2 regions of the Halochromatium sp. NSM3 genome follow, and region 1 is predicted to be linked to the other one. Evidence: predicted binding sites of a transcription regulator. Region 1 holds the regulator's gene; the other holds the start of a gene.

Region 1 (9,268 bases):
CGCCGTCGAGGCAGTCGGCGGGTTTGGTGCCCGGCTTCGGCAACAGGTCCTCGAGCCGGCGCAGGCGTTGGATGCGGTCGTGGTGGGTCGCGCTCATGGGTGGAGTATAGGCGCTCATGGGGGTCATATAGGCGATGGTGAGACAAGGACTGTCGTATCGATGCGGTCTAATGCCCCTGAAATCCTGGAGAGCCAACCACACCGAGGTATTGCTCATGTCCCGTCAAGACCGCTCCCTCTCCTCGCGCGAACTGCTCAATCGCATCGGCCTCAATGAGGCGGCCCCGAACAGCCTGCTGCAGGATCAGCCGCTGGATGATCTGCTAGGTGACCTGGAGGGCGATCTCGGCTCGGTGCTTTTAGAGCGCTATGCGCAGCTGAACCAACAGCAGCCGTTCAAGCCCGGTGATCTGGTGTGCTGGAAGCCGGGGCTGAGGAACCGCCGGGTGCCGGCCTATGGCACGCCGGCGGTGGTGTTGGAGGTCCTCGATCCACCGATCGCGGACAGCGAGCGCGAGAGCGGCAGCACCTATTTCCGCGAGCCGCTGAGTCTGGTGTTAGGGTTATTCTGGGATCAAGATCCGGGACGGGGGGATTTTGTCATCTTTCACTTCGATGGACGGCGGTTCGAGCGCTGGACCTCGACAACGGCCTGAGGGGGTCACCAGAGAAGCATGAAGCGCCACGGAACAGGGTGCCGGGAGCGGTGTGCGTCCAGCATCCATTTTGACATCAAGGCTACCGCCCTTCTTCGCGTTCAGCTTGGGACGACAGGCCACGATCAGTCTAGGAGCCGAATGTATTACTCCCGCGGCAACGGCGTTTCAACCACCTGCAAAAAAACCTCGCCATTCTGGATCATGCCCAGTTCGCTGCGCGCGCGTTCCTCGATGGCATCGAGGCCGGTCTTCAGATCCTCGACCTCGGCCGCGAGCGCGCTGTTGCGCGCCTGCATCCGCGCCAACTCGGCTTCGGTCTCGGCGATCAGCCCGCGCAGCGCGTGCAGCTCGGCCAGGCTGCCGTCACCGACCCAGAGCCGGAGCTGCAGCACGCCGAGCAGCACAGCCAAAGTTAGAACAAGCCAACGCATCGTATCAGCGCCTCTTGGCTAGTCAGTGGCGAGCCAGCATCAATCCAGCATCAATCGACGAGCGACGATCTAGAGCGACTGCTTGAAGGCGTCGCGACCGGCATAGATGGCCGCGCCGGCGAGCTGATCCTCGATGCGCATCAGTTGGTTGTACTTGGCCACCCGGTCGGTGCGCGAGAGCGAGCCGGTCTTGATCTGACCGGTGGCGGCGGCGACGACCAGATCGGCAATGGTCGTATCCTCGGTCTCGCCGGAGCGATGCGAGACCACAGCCGTATAGCCCGCCTGCCGCGCCATCTGGATCGCCTCCAGGGTCTCGGTCAGCGAGCCGATTTGGTTAACCTTGATCAGGATCGAGTTGGCGATGCCCTTGTCGATGCCCTCCTGCAGGATCTTGGTGTTGGTGACGAAGAGGTCATCACCGACCAGTTGCACCTTGCCGCCGAGGCGCTCGGTGTGGTCCTTCCAGCCGTCCCAATCGCCCTCGGCCAGGCCATCCTCGATGCTGATGATCGGATACTGACCGACCCACTCGAGCAGCAGATCGGTCATGCCGGCGGCGTCGAGCGTGCGGCCCTCGCCCTTCAGATCGTACTGCCCATCTTGGTAGAACTCGGAGGCGGCGACATCCATGCCGAGATAGATGTCCTGACCGGCCTTGTAGCCGGCCTTCTCGATCGCCTCCAGGATGACCTCGATCGCCGCCTCGTTCGAGGGCAGATCCGGCGCGAAGCCGCCCTCGTCACCGACGGCGGTCGCCAGCCCGCGCCCGTTGAGCACGGCCTTGAGTGCATGGAACACCTCGGCACCCCAGCGCACCGCCTCGCGCAGGTTCGGCGCGCCGACTGGCAGGATCATGAATTCCTGGAAATCGACGCTATTATCAGCATGCTCGCCGCCATTGATGATGTTCATCATCGGTACCGGCAGGCGATAGTCCCCCGTGCCCAGCGATTGATAGAGCGGAACCGCCTTTTCCTGCGCGGCGGCATGGGCCGCAGCCATGGACACGCCGAGGATGGCATTGGCGCCAAGCCGTGCCTTGTTCTCGGTACCATCGAGTTCGATCATGTGGCGATCGAGCGTCTCCTGCTCGGTCACTTCCAGGCCCGCGACCGCGTCCCGCAGCTCGCCGTTGACATGGGCGCAGGCGTTCAGTACGCCTTTGCCGCCATAGCGGGATTTGTCGCCATCGCGCAGCTCCAGCGCCTCGCGCGAGCCGGTCGAAGCGCCGGATGGCACTGCGGCGCGCCCGAGCGCGCCCTCGGCGGTGATGACATCGACTTCGACGGTGGGATTGCCGCGCGAGTCCAGGATCTCGCGGGCACGGACATCAACGATCTCGGACATGATTCAATCCTCTTTCCAAGCACAAAATGGTCGGTCTTTTCGGTAATTTTTGCCAATGGTGACGTCAGCGGTGACTCAAGCGCTGCCGATACGCTAGAGCCGCTGCTCCGCCAACCCTTGGGCCTTGACCAAGCGGTCCAGCCCCATCAAGGTCTCTAGCAGCTCAGCCATCAGAGGCAAGGGCCAGGCATTGGGTCCATCGCTCTTCGCCTGAGCCGGATTGGGATGCGTCTCCATAAAGACGCCGGCCACGCCAGCGGCGACCGCCGCGCGAGCGAGCACCGGCACAAACTCGCGCTGGCCGCCGGAACTGTGGCCCTGACCGCCTGGCAGCTGTACCGAGTGAGTCGCATCGAAGACCACCGGGCAGCCGGTCTCACGCAGCACGGCGAGTGCGCGCATGTCCGAGACCAGGTTGTTATACCCGAAGCTAGCTCCGCGCTCACACACCATCAACTGCTGATTGCCACTCGAGCGCGCCTTCTCGACCACTCGCAGCATGTCCCAAGGTGCCAGGAACTGGCCCTTCTTGAGGTTGACCGGTAGCCCTTGCGCAGCCACCGCAAGGATGAAGTTGGTCTGCCGACAGAGGAACGCAGGCGTTTGCAGCACATCGACCACCGCCGCGACCTCGGCCAGCGGCGTGTCTTCGTGCACATCGGTCAGCACCCGGACGCCGATGCGCTCGCGCACCCCCTCCAGAATCCTGAGGCCGGCCTCGACGCCGAGGCCGCGAAAGCCATCGATCGAGGAGCGATTGGCCTTGTCGAAGGACGATTTATAGATAAAGGGGATGCCCAACCGAGCGGTCAGCTCCTTGAGCTGCCCCGCCGTGTCCTGCGCCAGTGTCTCGCTCTCGATCACGCACGGCCCGGCGATCAAGAACAGCGGATGCTCGAGGCCGACCTCGGTGCCACAGAGCTGCATCAGACCAGCTCCTGCGACCCTTCGGCGCGCAGCAGTTCTGACTGCGCGGCGGGGTTCTCCCCTACGTTCGCATCCGGGTCCGCCTCCTCTGGGCGCTCGTCCAGCTTGGCCGACGGGCGCCCCTGCCGCTGTTGATAGGCCAGGGCCGCCTCGAGGAAACCGCGAAACAGCGGGTGGCCGTCGCGTGGCGTCGAGGTGAACTCGGGGTGGAACTGGCAGCCGACGAACCAAGGATGGTCCGGGATCTCGATGATCTCGACCAGGCGCGAGTCCAGCGACCAGCCCGAGAAGCGCATGCCGGCATCCTTCATCGCATCACAGTAGCGATTATTGAACTCGTAACGATGGCGATGGCGCTCACGCACCTGTGGCGTGCCATAGGTCGCGCGCGCCAGACTGCCCGGCTCCAGGCGGCAGTGTTGTCCGCCGAGACGCATGGTGCCGCCCTTGTCGGAGTCCGCGCTGCGCGTCTCGCGTCGGCCCTGCTCGGTCTGCCATTCGGTGATCAAGGCAATCACCGGATGCGGTGTGTCGGCGAGGAACTCGGTGCTGTGCGCGCCTTCGAGCCGGGCGACATTGCGCGCGTACTCGATCACGGCAACCTGCATGCCGAGACAGATGCCGAGGTAGGGGATGCGTTGCTTGCGCGCATAGCCGACCGCAGCGATCTTGCCCTCGATCCCGCGCTCGCCGAAACCGCCGGGCACCAGCACCGCATCCAGTCCATCGAGGCAACCGGGGCCTTGGGTCTCGATCTCCTCGGCGTCGAGGTAGCGAATCTTGACCCGGGTTCGGGTGTGCACGCCGGCGTGGATCAACGCCTCGGAGAGCGATTTGTAGGCCTCGGTCAGCCCCATGTACTTACCGACCATGCCGATAGTCACCGCCTCGCGCGGATGCTCGAGCCCTTCCAGTACACGCTGCCATTCGGAGAGATCGGCCTCGGGCACCTCGAGTCGAAACTGGTGCACTACCAACGCATCCAGCTCTTGGGCGTGCAGCAGCATCGGGATGCGGTAGATGTGATCGGCGTCGATGGCCGAGATCACCGCGCGCTCGGGGACATTGGTGAAGAGCGCGATCTTACGCCGCTCCTCGTCGGGCAGATCGCGTTCGGCCCGACAGAGCAGGATGTCGGGCTGGATACCGATCGAGCGCAGCTCCTTGACCGAGTGCTGGGTCGGCTTGGTCTTGATCTCGCCGGCGGCTGGGATAAAGGGCACCAGCGTCAGATGCATGAACAGCGCGTTGTCGACCCCGAGTTCGACGCGCATCTGGCGGATCGCCTCGAGGAACGGCAGCGACTCGATGTCGCCGACGGTGCCACCGATCTCGACGATGGCGATGTCGGCATCACAGGCGCCGAGCCGGATCGCATCCTTGATCTCATCGGTGATGTGCGGGATCACCTGCACGGTGCGACCGAGGTAGTCACCGCGGCGCTCCTTGCGGATCACGCTCTCGTAGATCTGACCGGTGGTGAAGTTGTTGTTGCGCCCCATGCGGGTGCGCAGGAAGCGTTCGTAGTGACCGAGATCGAGATCGGTCTCGGCGCCATCATCGGTGACATAGACCTCCCCATGCTGAAACGGGCTCATGGTGCCCGGATCGACATTGATGTAGGGGTCGAGTTTGATCATGGTCACCTTGAGACCGCGTGCTTCGAGCAGCGCGGCCAGGGACGCGGACGCAATACCTTTGCCGAGCGACGAGACGACGCCGCCGGTAACGAAAATATACTTGGGCATGACCTGAACAGGCAGACGACTTGGGTCCAGATAGGATACCCCTCTCAAGGTAGCAAAATGGCCCCAACCTCACAATTCGCACCGTGATCAAGCGCGCACTTCACAAGTCCCCGGTCGGTACGTATACTCGGTGATGTTCGTTACTCTACGGACCTCCACTCGGTTCGATGCGGGGCCAAACTCGAATACCGTGCGAGCCGGGATGGATCGATTCACCACCCTTCGGAGCATCACCAAATGAATAAGTTTGCAAAGGTTATGGGTATCGCCGCCATCGCCACGAGCGCGGCCTTCTCGATGAACGCTGCTCAGGCTTGGTGGGGGGGTCCTGGCTACGGTGGCCCTGGCTACGGCAACGGCTGGGGTGACGGTATGGGCGACATGTTCAGCGACATGGTCGGCGACGGCTACGGCGACTTCAACATGAGCATGAGCGGTGGCGGTCGTGGCTACGGTCGCGGACGTGGAAATGGCTATGGTCGTGGTTACGGCAACGGCTATGGCTATGGCCATCCGTATGGCTATGGTGGCGGCTACCCGGGCTACGGCTACGGCGCCCCCTACGGCTATGGCGCGCCTTACGGCATGCCCTATGGTGCTCCGATGGCTCCCGCCGCACCGGCCGCTCAAGAAGCCAAGTAAGGCACGGTCCACGACTGCTGCCTAAAGCCGCGCCTCGGCGCGGCTTTTTTGTATCAGGGCGAGCACCACTCCAAGGTCCCCAAGCCGGGTCGACCTTCCCTTTCCGAGGTTGTCTGAACCCCCTCCAAACTCCATCGAGCCAGACGCGACGGTTGGCCGCCACCGGCGCGCGCGATCGAAAAGCACGCTCGGGACAACCCGATCCATCGCCTCTCGGCCTCACGGGCGGGCCCTTCGGGCTGACGGACCTCGGAGCACGTATTTCATCGCGCAGTACGCGTGTATGTAAATCATATTGACGCTTGATGCATGTCAACTTGAGTTGCAGAATACAACCAAACCACACACTGGAACCTTGCCTTGACTCAGCGAAAAGTAATCTCGTTCGACACGATCCGAGTCGCCTGCAAGAACTGCTCTCTGTCGCAGCTCTGTCTACCGATGGGCTTGGCGCCGGAAGATGTCGAGCGACTCGACTCGATCATCAAGCGCTCCCGGCCCCTTCATCGCGGTGATCATCTGTTTCGTGGCGGCGAGCGCTTCCGCTCGCTCTACGTGGTCAAGACCGGCTCCGTCAAGACCTACGCGCCGAGCGAGGAAGGCGGCGAGCAGGTGCTCGGCTTCCATCTCCCTGGCGAGATCATCGGCCTTGATGCGATCGACAAGTCCTGCCATGCCTGCTCGGCCAAGGTGCTTGAGACCTCGGCCATCTGCGAGGTGCCCTTCCAGCGCTTCGAGGAGCTAGCGACCTCGATCCCCTCGCTGCAACACCAGATGTATCGGTTGCTGAGTAAGGAGATCGGACAGGATGCCGACATGCTGCTGCTGCTCGGCAAGAAGAACGCCGAGGAACGGCTCGCGGCCTTCCTCACCAGCATGTCCAGCCGCTTGAGCAAGCGCGGCCTCTCGCCGACCGACTTCTACCTGAGCATGTCGCGCCATGAGATCGGCAGCTATCTCGGCTTGGCGGTCGAGACCGTGAGCCGCCTTTTCACCCGTTTCCAGGAAGATGGACTGCTGCGCGTCGACCGCAAACATGTCGAGCTGCTGAATCTCCCAGCGCTGGAGATGATGGCGGGCTCCGCGCCCTCCAGCACGCATAAGCAACGCTCGAATTGAGCCCCCGAGGCTCGGGGCACAAGACCTAGCCTGATCGTCACACACCAGGGGCCGAGCGCCCACCAATGCCAGCGTTCAGGCCGTGCGTGACACCGTCCGCGCGTTCTCGTCGGTCAGCGACAGCCAGACACAGCCACTGGCGCTCGCGGTGCCAATCGCCTGCAGACGATCGCGATGCGCCTCGAGTTCCGAGTCGCTCGCGCGCACCACGCGCAGCGCGGGCCTATCCGCTCGTAGGCGCCTTGGGCGAGCCTCCGCTTCGGCGCGCGCGCCCTGTTGACCTCCACTCGCGTCACTCCCGAGCGCCAGTGCCACCTGCCCACCGGTCATCGCCAAGTAGACATCGGCGAGGATCTCGGCATCGAGCAATGCCCCATGCAGATCCCGGCGCGCGTTGTCGATCTCGTAGCGCCGACAAAGGGCGTCGAGGCTATTGCGCTGCCCTGGATGGCGTTGGCGCGCCAAGCCCAGGGTGTCGACGACCGTGCAGAGATCCTCGATGCGCGGCGCATCAGCGCGCCACTGCCTCAACTCGTGATTGAGGAAGCCGATATCAAAGGCCGCGTTATGGATCACCAGCTCGGCGCCACGAAGATACGCGATGAGTTCCTCGGCGATGTCGGCAAAGCGCGGCTTATCCGCGAGGAAGGCATTCGAGATCCCATGCACCGCGACCGCGCCGGCATCGATCTCGCGATCCGGTTGCAGATAATGGTGGAAATTGGCCTTGGTGAGCCGCCGCTCGATCACCTCAACGCAGCCGATCTCGATGATCCGATGTCCCTCGCTCGGCTCGAGCCCGGTGGTTTCTGTATCCAGTACCAGTTGTCGCATCCGGTTTGCTCCCACGTCAACGAGGCTCAGCCTCGCTTTGAAAGGCCCTTGGGAATGCCCTTGTTGGCAAGCTGATCGGCACGCTCGTTCTCGGCATGCCCGCTATGCCCGCGCACCCAGTGCCAACGCACCCGATGGCCGGCGAGCGCCTGATCCAAGCGTTGCCAGAGATCTTGGTTCTTGACCGGGGTGCGCTGTTTGGTCATCCAGCCGTTGCGCTTCCAGCCTTTCATCCAGCGCTCGACGCCATCGCGCACATAGCGTGAGTCGACGGTCAGGATGACCTCACTCTGGCGCTTGAGCGCCTCTAGGGCCTGGATCACGGCCATCAGCTCCATGCGATTGTTCGTCGTCTGCGCTTCACCGCCAAACAGCTCCTTCTCGTGTGCGCCATAGCGCAGCAAGGCTCCCCAGCCGCCCGGCCCCGGATTGCCCTTGCAGGCCCCGTCGGTGAACACCTCGACCGCTGGTGTTGGTGTTGGCGCCTGTGTTGGTTCCGGTGTTGGCGCGGGCGCTTGATGCTGGCCCGCAACCTCTGCTGAACGGCTATCGAGCATGGTTCGTCTCACGAGCGGTGGGTTTCATGGCTCCTCCAGGTAAAAAGGCCGGACGAGGCTTCCAGCGTTGGCGAACGGGGGTCGACAGACTCACCCGCTTCACGGCCCGAATCACATACACACCGCCAAACACCGGCCACCAGCGCGCGCCCGCTTGCTCCAGCCCCTCGAGACGGCTGTGATAGGCTGAGCGCAGCGGTGGCCGAAACAGTAGCCATTCGCGCACCTCGAGCTGAAAACCAAGCAGATCGAGCCAGTCGCCGAGCCTGGAGGCCGTCAACTGATGACCGCACCAGGGAACGCGCGGCTTGCGGAAGACCCCGCGCATCAGCCCCCAGGCGCTCAACGGATTGAAGCCGATGATCAAGATGCGCCCTTCCGGGATCAAGACGCGCTCAGCCTCGCGCAGCACGGGTTGCGGGTGCTCCACGAAATCGAGAGTGTGCGGCAGAAGCACTGCATCGACACTGGCCGCCGCAAGCGGCAATTCACTCGGGCGCGCGCGCAGTGGCGAACCGCCCCCCTGTGCGTAAGGCTGCTCGCCGAGGACCACCCGGGTCCGGATCCGGCTGCGCTCGAGCACATCGCCGAACTGCCCGCCACAGCCGATCTGCACCAAGAAGTGGCCGAATGAGTTCTCGATCATGCGTTCGACGCAAGCGCTCTCGGCGCATGCCACCCGACGGCCGATCGGCGTCTTGTACCACTTAGCGAGCACCTCAAGCGGCTCGCCATCCTGCTGTGAGCAGGATCTCATCGGACGCTCGCCCCTAGGTGAAGGTGCGAACGACTGGCACACCTCCGGGGTTTCCCGTATATTTTGGCCGCTAAGCGCATCAAAATAAGAACAAAGCGCATCATCTTCACATTCCAGCTGCTGCGTCATCTCTTATGCCAAGTGCTCTCCGCACCCCTCTGCTCGCCTATTCCGCCTCCAGCCTAATCCTTTTACTGAGCGGCTGCGCGACTCAGCCCACCGGTGAAGACAGCACCCTCCCGCA
Region 2 (9,268 bases), on a different contig from region 1:
TGCTCGCGCAGCACCTCGCCGAGCAGGGTGGCGAAGAGCGCAATATCACGCTCGGAGCCGGACAGGGTCTGGGTGTCGTTCATCACGGTACAGCTAAAAGTCCTTGACGTATCTGCGCGGAGTCTACCCCGGCACCAAGCCAATGAAAACCGACCAAACCATCCGGCGGCGGATGGCGAGCAGAGATCAGCGCCGCGTCAGCCCCGGCGTTCGGTGCTTGTCGAGCGGCCTGGGTTGCGTCTATGGTCGTATCGTGCATCGCGCGTCCTTGGCCATCCGCCGACGCGCGCGTTCGGACCCGAGACGGCCCTACATGGCTTTCGTCATCGCTGTCACACCATCATCCATCAATGGAGAGTCTCAATGCGCCCTAGCAACTCGCTCACCACTGCCCTCGCCGCTGGCCTCACCACCGCCCTCATGCTGGGCAGCGCCCATGCCGAGGTGCAATCCAAGGCCGTCAGCTACGAAGACGAAGGCGTCCCGCTGACCGGCTATCTGTACTGGGACGATGCCCTCGAAGGCGAACGGCCCGGCATCCTGGTGATCCACGAATGGTGGGGCCTCAACGACTACGCGAAGCAGCGCGCGCGGATGCTGGCCGAGCTTGGCTACGTCGCCTTCGCGGCGGATATGTACGGCAACGATCAGGTCACCGATCAGCCCTCGCAAGCGCGGGAATGGATGCAGGAGGTCACGGTCGATCCCGAACTCTGGCGCCAGCGCGCTGCGGCTGGCCTCACTCAACTTAAGGACGTCGATGAGGTGAACACGGAGCAACTCGCCGCCATCGGCTACTGCTTCGGCGGTGGTACCGTGCTACAGATGGCCTACGGCGGCGCCGACCTCGATGGCATCGTCAGCTTCCATGGCTCGATGCCTGCGGCCCCAGAGGAGAGCGCCGGCAAGATCGCGCCCAAGATCCTCATCCTGCACGGCCAGGCTGACAGCTTCGTCGCGCCCGAGGTGGTCACCAACTTCCAGAACAAGCTCGAGGAGGCCGGCGCCAACTGGGAGATGGACATCTACGGCGGCACGCGCCACGGCTTCACCAATCCCGATGTCGGCGACTACGGCATCGACAACCTGCAATACAACGCGCAGGCCGACGCCCGCTCCTGGCAACGCATGCAAGACTTCTTCCGCGAACTCTTTGCCGACTGAGCGATGAAACACTGGTTATGGCTTCCCGTCGTCGTGATCCTCTTGGATCAGGCCAGCAAATGGCTGGTTCTAAGTGCCCTCACGCCCTATCAGGTGCTTGAAATCCTGCCCAATATACATCTCACCCTCATGTTCAACAGCGGCGCCGCGTTCAGCTTCCTGGCCGATGCCGGCGGCTGGCAGCGCTGGCTGTTCGCGGGCTTCGCGGTGGTGGTCACGATCGCGCTCGTGGTCTGGCTGTTGCGGCTCCAGGCAAACGAGCGTTTGCTCGCCGTCGGTCTTGGGCTGATCATCGGTGGCGCGATCGGCAATCTGATCGATCGCGTGGTCTTCGGTCATGTCGTCGACTTCATCCAGGTCTACCTGCCCGTGATCCCGCTGCGGCTCTTCAACCCTTGGCCGGCGTTTAACATTGCCGATAGCGCAATCAGTCTCGGCGTGGTGCTACTGTTGATCGAAACCGTTCGCGGCGAGCGCCATCGACAGCCTGCAGATGGCTGAGATGTACCCGCCGAACCAATCACCCCGGAGATGACATGAAGATCGCCATCCTATCGCGCAACCCGAAACTGTACTCGACACGCCGACTCGCCGAGGCGGCGCGCGAGCGAGGTCATGAGGCGCGCGTCATCGACGCACTGCGCTGCTACATGAACATCACCTCGCACGCGCCATCGATCCACTACAAGGGCGAAAACCTCAGCGGCTTCGACGCGGTGATCCCGCGCATTGGCGCCTCGGTGACCTTTTACGGCACTGCGGTGCTGCGCCAGTTCGAGATGATGAACGTCTACCCATTGAACGAGTCGGTCGCGATCAGCCGCGCGCGCGACAAGCTGCGCTCGCTACAGCTGCTCTCGCGCCGCGGCATTGGCCTGCCGATCACCGGCTTCGCCCATACCCCGGACGATATCGATGACCTGATCAAGATGGTCGGCGGCGCCCCGCTGGTGATCAAGCTGCTGGAGGGCACGCAGGGCATCGGCGTGGTGCTGGCCGAGACACGCCAAGCCGCCGAAAGCGTGATCGAGGCCTTCCTCGGCCTCAAGGCCAACATCCTGGTGCAGGAGTACATTCACGAGGCCAAAGGCGCCGACATCCGCTGCTTCATCATCGGCGAGAAGGTCGTCGCTACTATGCGTCGCCAGGCCAAGCCCGGCGAATTCCGCTCCAACCTGCACCGCGGCGGCAGCGCCGAGCTGATTCGCATTACCCCCGAGGAGCGCTCCACGGCGGTGCGCGCGGCCAAGATCATGGGACTGAACGTCGCCGGCGTCGACATCCTGCGCTCCAACCATGGCCCGGTGGTGATGGAAGTCAACTCCTCGCCTGGGCTCGAAGGCATCGAGACCGCCACCAACAAGGACATCGCCGGTCAGATGATCGACTTCATTGAGAAAGACGCCGTTGCCGGCAAGACCCGTACCCGTGGCAAAGGCTAGCAGCGCGGCCTCCGGACTGCGTATCGGCGGACAACTGGTGCGCGCCGGCGAACGCCGGCGTGTGGACCTGCCGCTGCCGAGTCTGTTCACCCAAAATCCGGTGGTGCTGCCGGTGCATGTATTGCACGGGCGCCGTCCCGGTCCACGGCTCTTCGTCACTGCCGCTGTCCATGGTGACGAGATCAACGGCATTGCGATTATTCGCCGCCTGCTCAGCAGCACTGCCTTGCGCTCGCTGCGCGGCACGCTGCTGGCGGTGCCGGTGGTCAATGTCTACGGCTTCGTGCGCCACTCGCGCTATCTGCCCGACCGACGCGACCTGAATCGCAGCTTCCCCGGCTCCGAGAGCGGCTCGCTGGCCGGCCGGCTCGCGGCGACCTTGATGAGCGAGATCGTCGCCGACAGCGATCTCGGCATCGACCTGCACACCGGCGCCGCCCACCGCGAGAACCTGCCGCAGATCCGCGCCCGTGTCGAGACCATCGGCATTCCGGATCTGGCGCGCTCGTTCGACGCGCCAGTGATCCTCGATGCCGACCTGCGCGACGGTTCCCTGCGCGCGGCGGCCGCCGCGATCGATGTACCGGTCCTGCTCTACGAGGCCGGCGAGGCGCTGCGGTTCGATGAACTCTCGATCCGCGCCGGCGTGCGCGGCATCCTCGCCGTGATGCGTCACCTCGGCATGATTCGCGACCAGACCCGCCGCCAGCGCTCACCGCACCCACCGGTGATTGCCCGATCTAGCGTCTGGGCACGCGCGCACACCAGCGGCATGCTGGGCTTCGCGCGTCCGCTCGGCGCCTGGGTCGAGAAGGGCGAGCGCCTGGCCACCGTGGCCGACCCCTTCGGCAATGGCGAGGAGACCATCACCTCCCCCACCGCCGGCATCGTCATCGGCCGCATGAACCTGCCTCTGATCACCGAGGGTGAGGCGCTGTTCCACATCGCCCGCTTCAAGACCGATGCCGTGGCCGACACCGTGGAGCACTTCCAGACGCTGCTCGAGCCCGATGACCCCCTCTCGGAGCCCATCGACTGATGTGCCTGCTCAGCTGAGTGCCTGCTCAGCCGGACGCCTCGAATGCTGCATGATCACGCCGGACAGCGGCCGGCATAGGCCAGACTGGAAGGCCGGACTGGAGCGCCCGCCCCTTGGCGAGCGAGGCGCTCCAGCGGTGCTTATTTGGACGACTCGCTCGCAGCCGGCGCGGTGGGTGCTGGATACCCATAGCCCGGATAGGTATAGCCGTAGTAGGGCACGGCCCCGTAGGCATAGGGATAGCCGCCATAGTAGCCCGGATAGCCACCCCAATAGCCGGGATAGCCATATCCATAGCCCGGACCATACCAGGGGCCGCCCCAACCATTGCCCCAGCCGGGACCCCAGCCATCGCCCCAATTCCAGGGGTTGAACGGTCCCCAGAAGGCATTCGCGGAGCCAGCGCCGAAGAGAGTGACGCCGGCCAGACCAACAGCAAGCAACAGACGCTTCTTGATGAGCATGTTCTGACCTCCGCTCATTGAGATGGTCGATCAAGTGAACCGGCTCAACGGCGCCGGTCCGTGTTCAGCTTATCCAGGCTGTGACAGGGGTTGTTTGATGAAAGTCAATATTTGCCGGTCATCCTTCCACGAAGGAGCGCAGAAAGGCCTCCGCAGAGAGCGTCCGTGGCAGCCGCCGTCCGCTCGGACCGGGCCGCATGGTGATGACTTGGCGTGAATGCTCCGGACCAGAGCTGACGTGGATCGGGTGGTCCGCGCCATGGTACTGACCGCAAGGATCGTCCAGTGCTGGCGGAGCAGTCCGCACACGCTTCAGTCGGAGCCCATCGATCTCCCAGCGATGCCGCGCCAAGATCGCATCCAGCTCCGTCGCTGTCGGTCCGTAGCCGGAGAGATCGATCAGACCGCGCGCAGCGCAAAGTGCTGGAAGGGTACTGATGGCCAGTGCTCGGGAAGGTGCCGGAGCCTGTCTCGGAGATTGCCGTCACGCAGATGCGTGGGCTGGCACTGCTGCAGCACATAGTTGCGCACGCCGGCATCAGCCAGGTGCTGCATTAGCTTTTGCAGATAGCCATCGTCATCGAGCCCCGGCATCGGCGTGGTGCGAACCTCGAGCGCGACGCCAGCCGCAAGCAGCAGCTCCAGGCTCCGCCAGGCGGCTTCGCCGGAGCCGGGCACGCCGGTAACTGCGGGATAGTCCTCGGGCAGGGCCTTGATATCCAGTCCAACCCAGTCGAGCAGCGGCAGCAGGCTGCGCAAGCGTTGCGGATAAGGACCACCAGTGTGCAGCCCGACCTTGAAGCCGAGCGCACGCACCAGGGTCATCGCATCGGCGAGTGCGGACTGCGCGGTTGGCTCGCCGCCACTGAAGACCACCGCATCGAGCAGGCCACGGCGAGACCTCAGGAACTCGAGCACCTCGGCCCAGGTGATTGCCTCCCGCCCGTTTTCCTCGGGCGCGGCATCCAGCAGATGGCCGTTGTGGCAATACGGGCAGCTCCAAGGACAGCCTTGGCAGTAGACAACAGCCGCTAGCTCGCCCGGATAATCGACGCTGGTCAGCGGCGTCAGTCCGCCGAGCCTTAGCGCATTGGCTGCGGGCCGAATCTGGAGCTGAGGCCGGGTCATGGCCGACCGTCGGCTGGCCGTTGTCTCGACCTCATCTGACAGCTGCTCAAGCAGCCTCACGCCGAGTTTCGCCTGAATGGGCTTCTTCGGAGTGCGTCTCTCCGGAACGCTGATGCGAGCGTTGGCCCAAGCCCTGGCTCGCTTGGTGATGGATTGGGTTCTGGCTCAAATCCGGGCGAGCCGCAGGCCGCTCCTGAAAATAGGTGCGCTCCTGATGTTCGGCCTGCTTGCCGCGATTGAAGGCCGAGACCGGACGGTGGTAGCCCATCACGCGGGTCCAGACCTCGCAGCGGGTGCGCTCTTCGTCGCGCAATTCGATGGTTGGCTCAATCGTGGTCTCTTTCATGTCGTACTCCAGTTGATATCGATGATGCGGCCTGCCCGTCGGCCGCTGCTATTCGGTCAGCCTTGCTCTAGGTGCGTAGTTGTCCCAGCGAGGCAAGCCGTTGTCGGTGCTGGGATCAGCGCCGTCGATGGCCCGCACGGCCGATGGACCGCACGGAAGCGACTCAGGCCGTCGCCGCTTGCACCTCGGCACGCTTCTTTTCGATCAGCTCGGCATCGCACTTGGGACAGAACTCGTGCTCGCCGGCGAGATAACCATGGGTTGGGCAGACCGAGAAGATCGGCGTCACCGTGATATAGGGCAGCCGGAAGTTGGTCAGTGCCCGATGTACCAGGCGCTTACAGGCATCGGTAGAGCCGATACGCTCGCCCATGTACAGATGCAGCACGGTGCCGCCGGTGTACTTGGTCTGCAGCTGATCCTGCGCCGCCAGTGCTTCAAAGGCGTCGTCGGTATAGCCGACTGGCAGCTGCGAGGAGTTAGTGTAATAGGGCGTGTCCTCGGTACCGGCCTGGAGGATGCCGGGGAAGCGCTTCTTGTCCTCACGGGCGAAACGATAGGTCGTACCCTCGGCCGGTGTCGCCTCTAGGTTGTACATGTGGCCGGTCTCCTCTTGGAACTCGACCATCCGTGCGCGCACATGATCGAGCAGACGGCAGGCGAAGGCGTGCCCCCACTCCGTCGTGATGTCGTCGGTATCCGCCGTGAAGTTGCGGATCATCTCGTTGATGCCGTTCACCCCGAGCGTACTGAAATGGTTGCGCAGGGTGCCGAGATAGCGCTTGGTATAGGGAAAGAGTCCGGCGTCCATGTGGCGCTGGATCACCTTGCGCTTCAACTCCAGGCTCTTCTTCGCCAGCTCCATCAGCTCGTCGAGCCGTCGCAGCAGCGCGGCCTCATCACCACGATGGGTGTATCCGAGTCGAGCACAATTGATGGTCACCACCCCGAGCGAACCGGTCTGCTCGGCCGAGCCGAACAGCCCATTGCCGCGCTTGAGCAGTTCGGATACGTCGAGGCGCAACCGGCAGCACATACTGCGAACCATATTCGGCTCCATGTCGGAGCTGACGAAGTTACTATTGTGGGTGAGCAAGTCGTTTGCCAACAGGAAAAGGTGGTCGTCACTCTCAATCTCGATGTCCACCATCGGCGTTAGGTGCGGCGTGCGCTCGATCTTGACAATCGCGTCTTGGACGCAGCCCTTGCGCAGTTCCCCACAGAAGAACCACAGACAATCATTTTCCGCATCCCGGACCCGAAAATAGGCATCCTTGCGGTATCGGTAATGCGCGCCGTAAGTGCCGTCTACGGCTTCGGCACGAGCGATGATCCGGTAGCCGCAGGCGGTCTTGCCTTGGCCCTCGGTATAGCGAATCAGTGCGCGCTTGCGCTCGATCCGGAAGCCGACCCGCTCGACGAACAGCCGCACGTTGCGCTCGCCGGTGATGATGACGGAGCCGGTGCGCTCATTGAGCCGGCCCGCAATGGACAACATGGTCAACAACTCTAAGACCTGCTGCAGCAGGCGCGGGCTCCTGGACGTGAATGAGATAACCGAGGTGGCATTGCGCGTTGCAACAGTACCATCCGTGTCGAACAGGCCACGCAACAGGGCGCCGATCTCCGCATCGCTGCGGTGGTACAGGATCTCCGGCACGCGCTTGTCCCAACAGGTAGTCAAGGCCAGCCCCAAATGCTCCAGCCAGTCCGTAAGCATCACGGAGGCAACAGCGCTCGTCTTGCAACTCAGCGACACGCCGCACTGCGTCACGGAGGGCTGCAGATTGAACTTGCGAACGAGCACGTCGGCGAAGAAATCCAGGATCTCCGTATCTGCATTCGCCAGCGAGACGCGCCCCCGGCGCAGCGACCCGTCGCCCAGGAGCTGCCCCAGCAGCTCGCAGATTTCAACATCCAGATCCTCTGGGAGGCGCACACTATCACTCAAGGTGGTCTGGAAGCGCGTCCGCGCGAAACTGAAGGGTACGAGCGGCTGAACTTGGCGCGGTCTTGGCTCGATGCGGCAGAACGCAGGCGCCGTAGAGAGTTCGGCCAGCGTAAAGAGGCGATCCTGTTCGTCGTAGAGTCGGAACAGGCGCTCGTTGCGACGCTCGAGCCGCAGGCCCGTCTCAAGCGCCAGCACACAGTCGTCCACGAGCAGGGCATCACCCAGGTTCAGTGCCGCCGCCGCCTTGAGACCATTGTTGGTCGGGAATCGATGATTATCAGAGCAACTGACGCTACGCCCCTCGTCCGTCGTGACGGTGACCTGTTCGTCCCGTTGTGTATGCACCACACCTGTGATCCGTTTGTACGCACCATCACTGCCCACCACCTCGTCGGCGGTGCTCAGCGCCTCTACCACCTTAATACCGTCACGGGTATAGACGCGCGTCCCCTCCGCTAGGCAGAAGTACGGGAGGCCATATTTCGCCGTCATCTCGAACAGCAGCTCCGTATTCTCGCTCTCCCACGGGAAGTCCGACGTGATGTTATAGGTCGGGATCGGGAAGGTGAAGATGCGCCCCTTGGCATCGCCCTCAGTCATCACCTCGATGTAGGCCCGATTGATCATATCCATCTCGGCCTGCAGCTCGCCGTAGGTGAACGGCTGCTCAACGCCACCGATCACCGGCACCTGCTCGCGCAGATCCTCCGGGCAGACCCAATCGAAGGTGAGATTTGTGAACGGGGTATTACCAGTGATGAAGGTCTTGCCACAGCGGCGCGCAACGAAGGTGCCGTTCCGTGTGGTCGGACACCAGACCTTGCCGCGATAGGGCTTGCGCTCGATCAGCTGAATATAGGTCTCCCGATTGCGCACGATGTTCAGCACATGCACGCCGGAATCCTTGCGCGTGTGGACCGTGCTCCCCCAGCCCGCCAGGCTGCAGAGTTCTTGCAGGGCGTCGAGGTTTTCCTGGTCGTTGGTGTAGATGCGGGTGCGACCGTTCGGCTCGATGCTGCCGTCGCCCTTAACATAGGTCTCGATAAACAGCCGGATCTGCCGCGCCGACAGGGTGCGGATCAACGGCGGCACACACTTGCGCTGCAAGTGGCCGAGCACCAGTTCGCTGCCCTCGCTGTTCAGCCGATAACGACAGACCGGGTGATTGGCATAGGTGCCGGTCTGGCGTCGCTCGTGCCAGGTCAAGCCCATCTCGGTCAACAGCCATTCGATCTCAGCCGCGTTCTCGCGGTTGCCCGTCGATTGCCAGATGCTGACGCGCCGCCGTCCAGCGTCAAAATCGAGGTTGCCTTCAGCAACCACCCAGGCCAGCAGCATCACCAGATTGTCGTCCACCTCGACCGTCGAGGTAGTCTCCCAGGCATTCGGCACGATCACCGGCGATTTCAGCTTGGCAACGTCTCCGATCTCTTCGAGAATCCAACGGTTATCCGAGTTGAAGACCTTTCGCACGACCTTGTGCTGCGGCGTGACCCATTGCTCTTGGGTGCGGTTGCGCAGCACGTACATGTCGCCGTCGAAGTCGTACGCCGTGATCGCCAGCGGCTCCAGATACTCCAGGCGATTGTTGCGCCAGTCGAAGGTGGCGATCCGCTCGCCCTCGCTGATCTGGTCGTAGCGCTTCCAGCCCTGTTCGGTCAGGCATTCGGTCTCGGCATCGACGCACTGGCACCCCCAACGCGAGGGCACATTCAGGTTATAGATCAGCTCCTG

Evidence for each region. The regulator FNR, encoded in region 1, switches genes on or off when oxygen is low (the NO sensors DNR and NnrR bind a similar motif). The targets are predictions, from matches to a motif close to TTGATNTANATCAA.
Region 2: AC54T3_RS12810 (sulfur globule protein CV3) is a predicted target of FNR. The motif match lies at 4,204-4,217, and genes of this name have one in related genera.

Annotation. Positions count from the first base shown of each region.
Region 1 covers NZ_JCAQIA010000031.1:23,301-32,568, reverse strand. Annotated here, with positions in the region: gene AC54T3_RS12990 (helix-turn-helix transcriptional regulator) at 1-118, opposite strand, end outside; gene AC54T3_RS12985 (hypothetical protein) at 216-656, shown strand; gene ftsB (cell division protein FtsB) at 803-1,090, opposite strand; gene eno (phosphopyruvate hydratase) at 1,160-2,440, opposite strand; gene kdsA (3-deoxy-8-phosphooctulonate synthase) at 2,534-3,367, opposite strand; partial or broken gene pyrG (CTP synthase) at 3,490-5,115, opposite strand; gene AC54T3_RS12960 (sulfur globule family protein) at 5,353-5,757, shown strand; gene fnr (fumarate/nitrate reduction transcriptional regulator Fnr) at 6,118-6,876, shown strand; gene dnaQ (DNA polymerase III subunit epsilon) at 6,952-7,710, opposite strand; gene rnhA (ribonuclease HI) at 7,737-8,267, opposite strand; gene AC54T3_RS12940 (methyltransferase domain-containing protein) at 8,257-9,024, opposite strand; gene AC54T3_RS12935 (transglycosylase SLT domain-containing protein) at 9,159-9,268, shown strand, end outside.
Region 2 covers NZ_JCAQIA010000030.1:28,212-37,479, forward strand. Annotated here, with positions in the region: gene ppc (phosphoenolpyruvate carboxylase) at 1-83, opposite strand, end outside; gene AC54T3_RS12790 (dienelactone hydrolase family protein) at 364-1,164, shown strand; gene lspA (signal peptidase II) at 1,168-1,665, shown strand; gene rimK (30S ribosomal protein S6--L-glutamate ligase) at 1,701-2,606, shown strand; gene AC54T3_RS12805 (succinylglutamate desuccinylase/aspartoacylase family protein) at 2,593-3,645, shown strand; gene AC54T3_RS12810 (sulfur globule protein CV3) at 3,786-4,109, opposite strand; gene AC54T3_RS12815 (anaerobic ribonucleoside-triphosphate reductase activating protein) at 4,509-5,237, opposite strand; partial or broken gene nrdD (anaerobic ribonucleoside-triphosphate reductase) at 5,422-5,583, opposite strand; gene nrdD (anaerobic ribonucleoside-triphosphate reductase) at 5,747-9,268, opposite strand, start outside.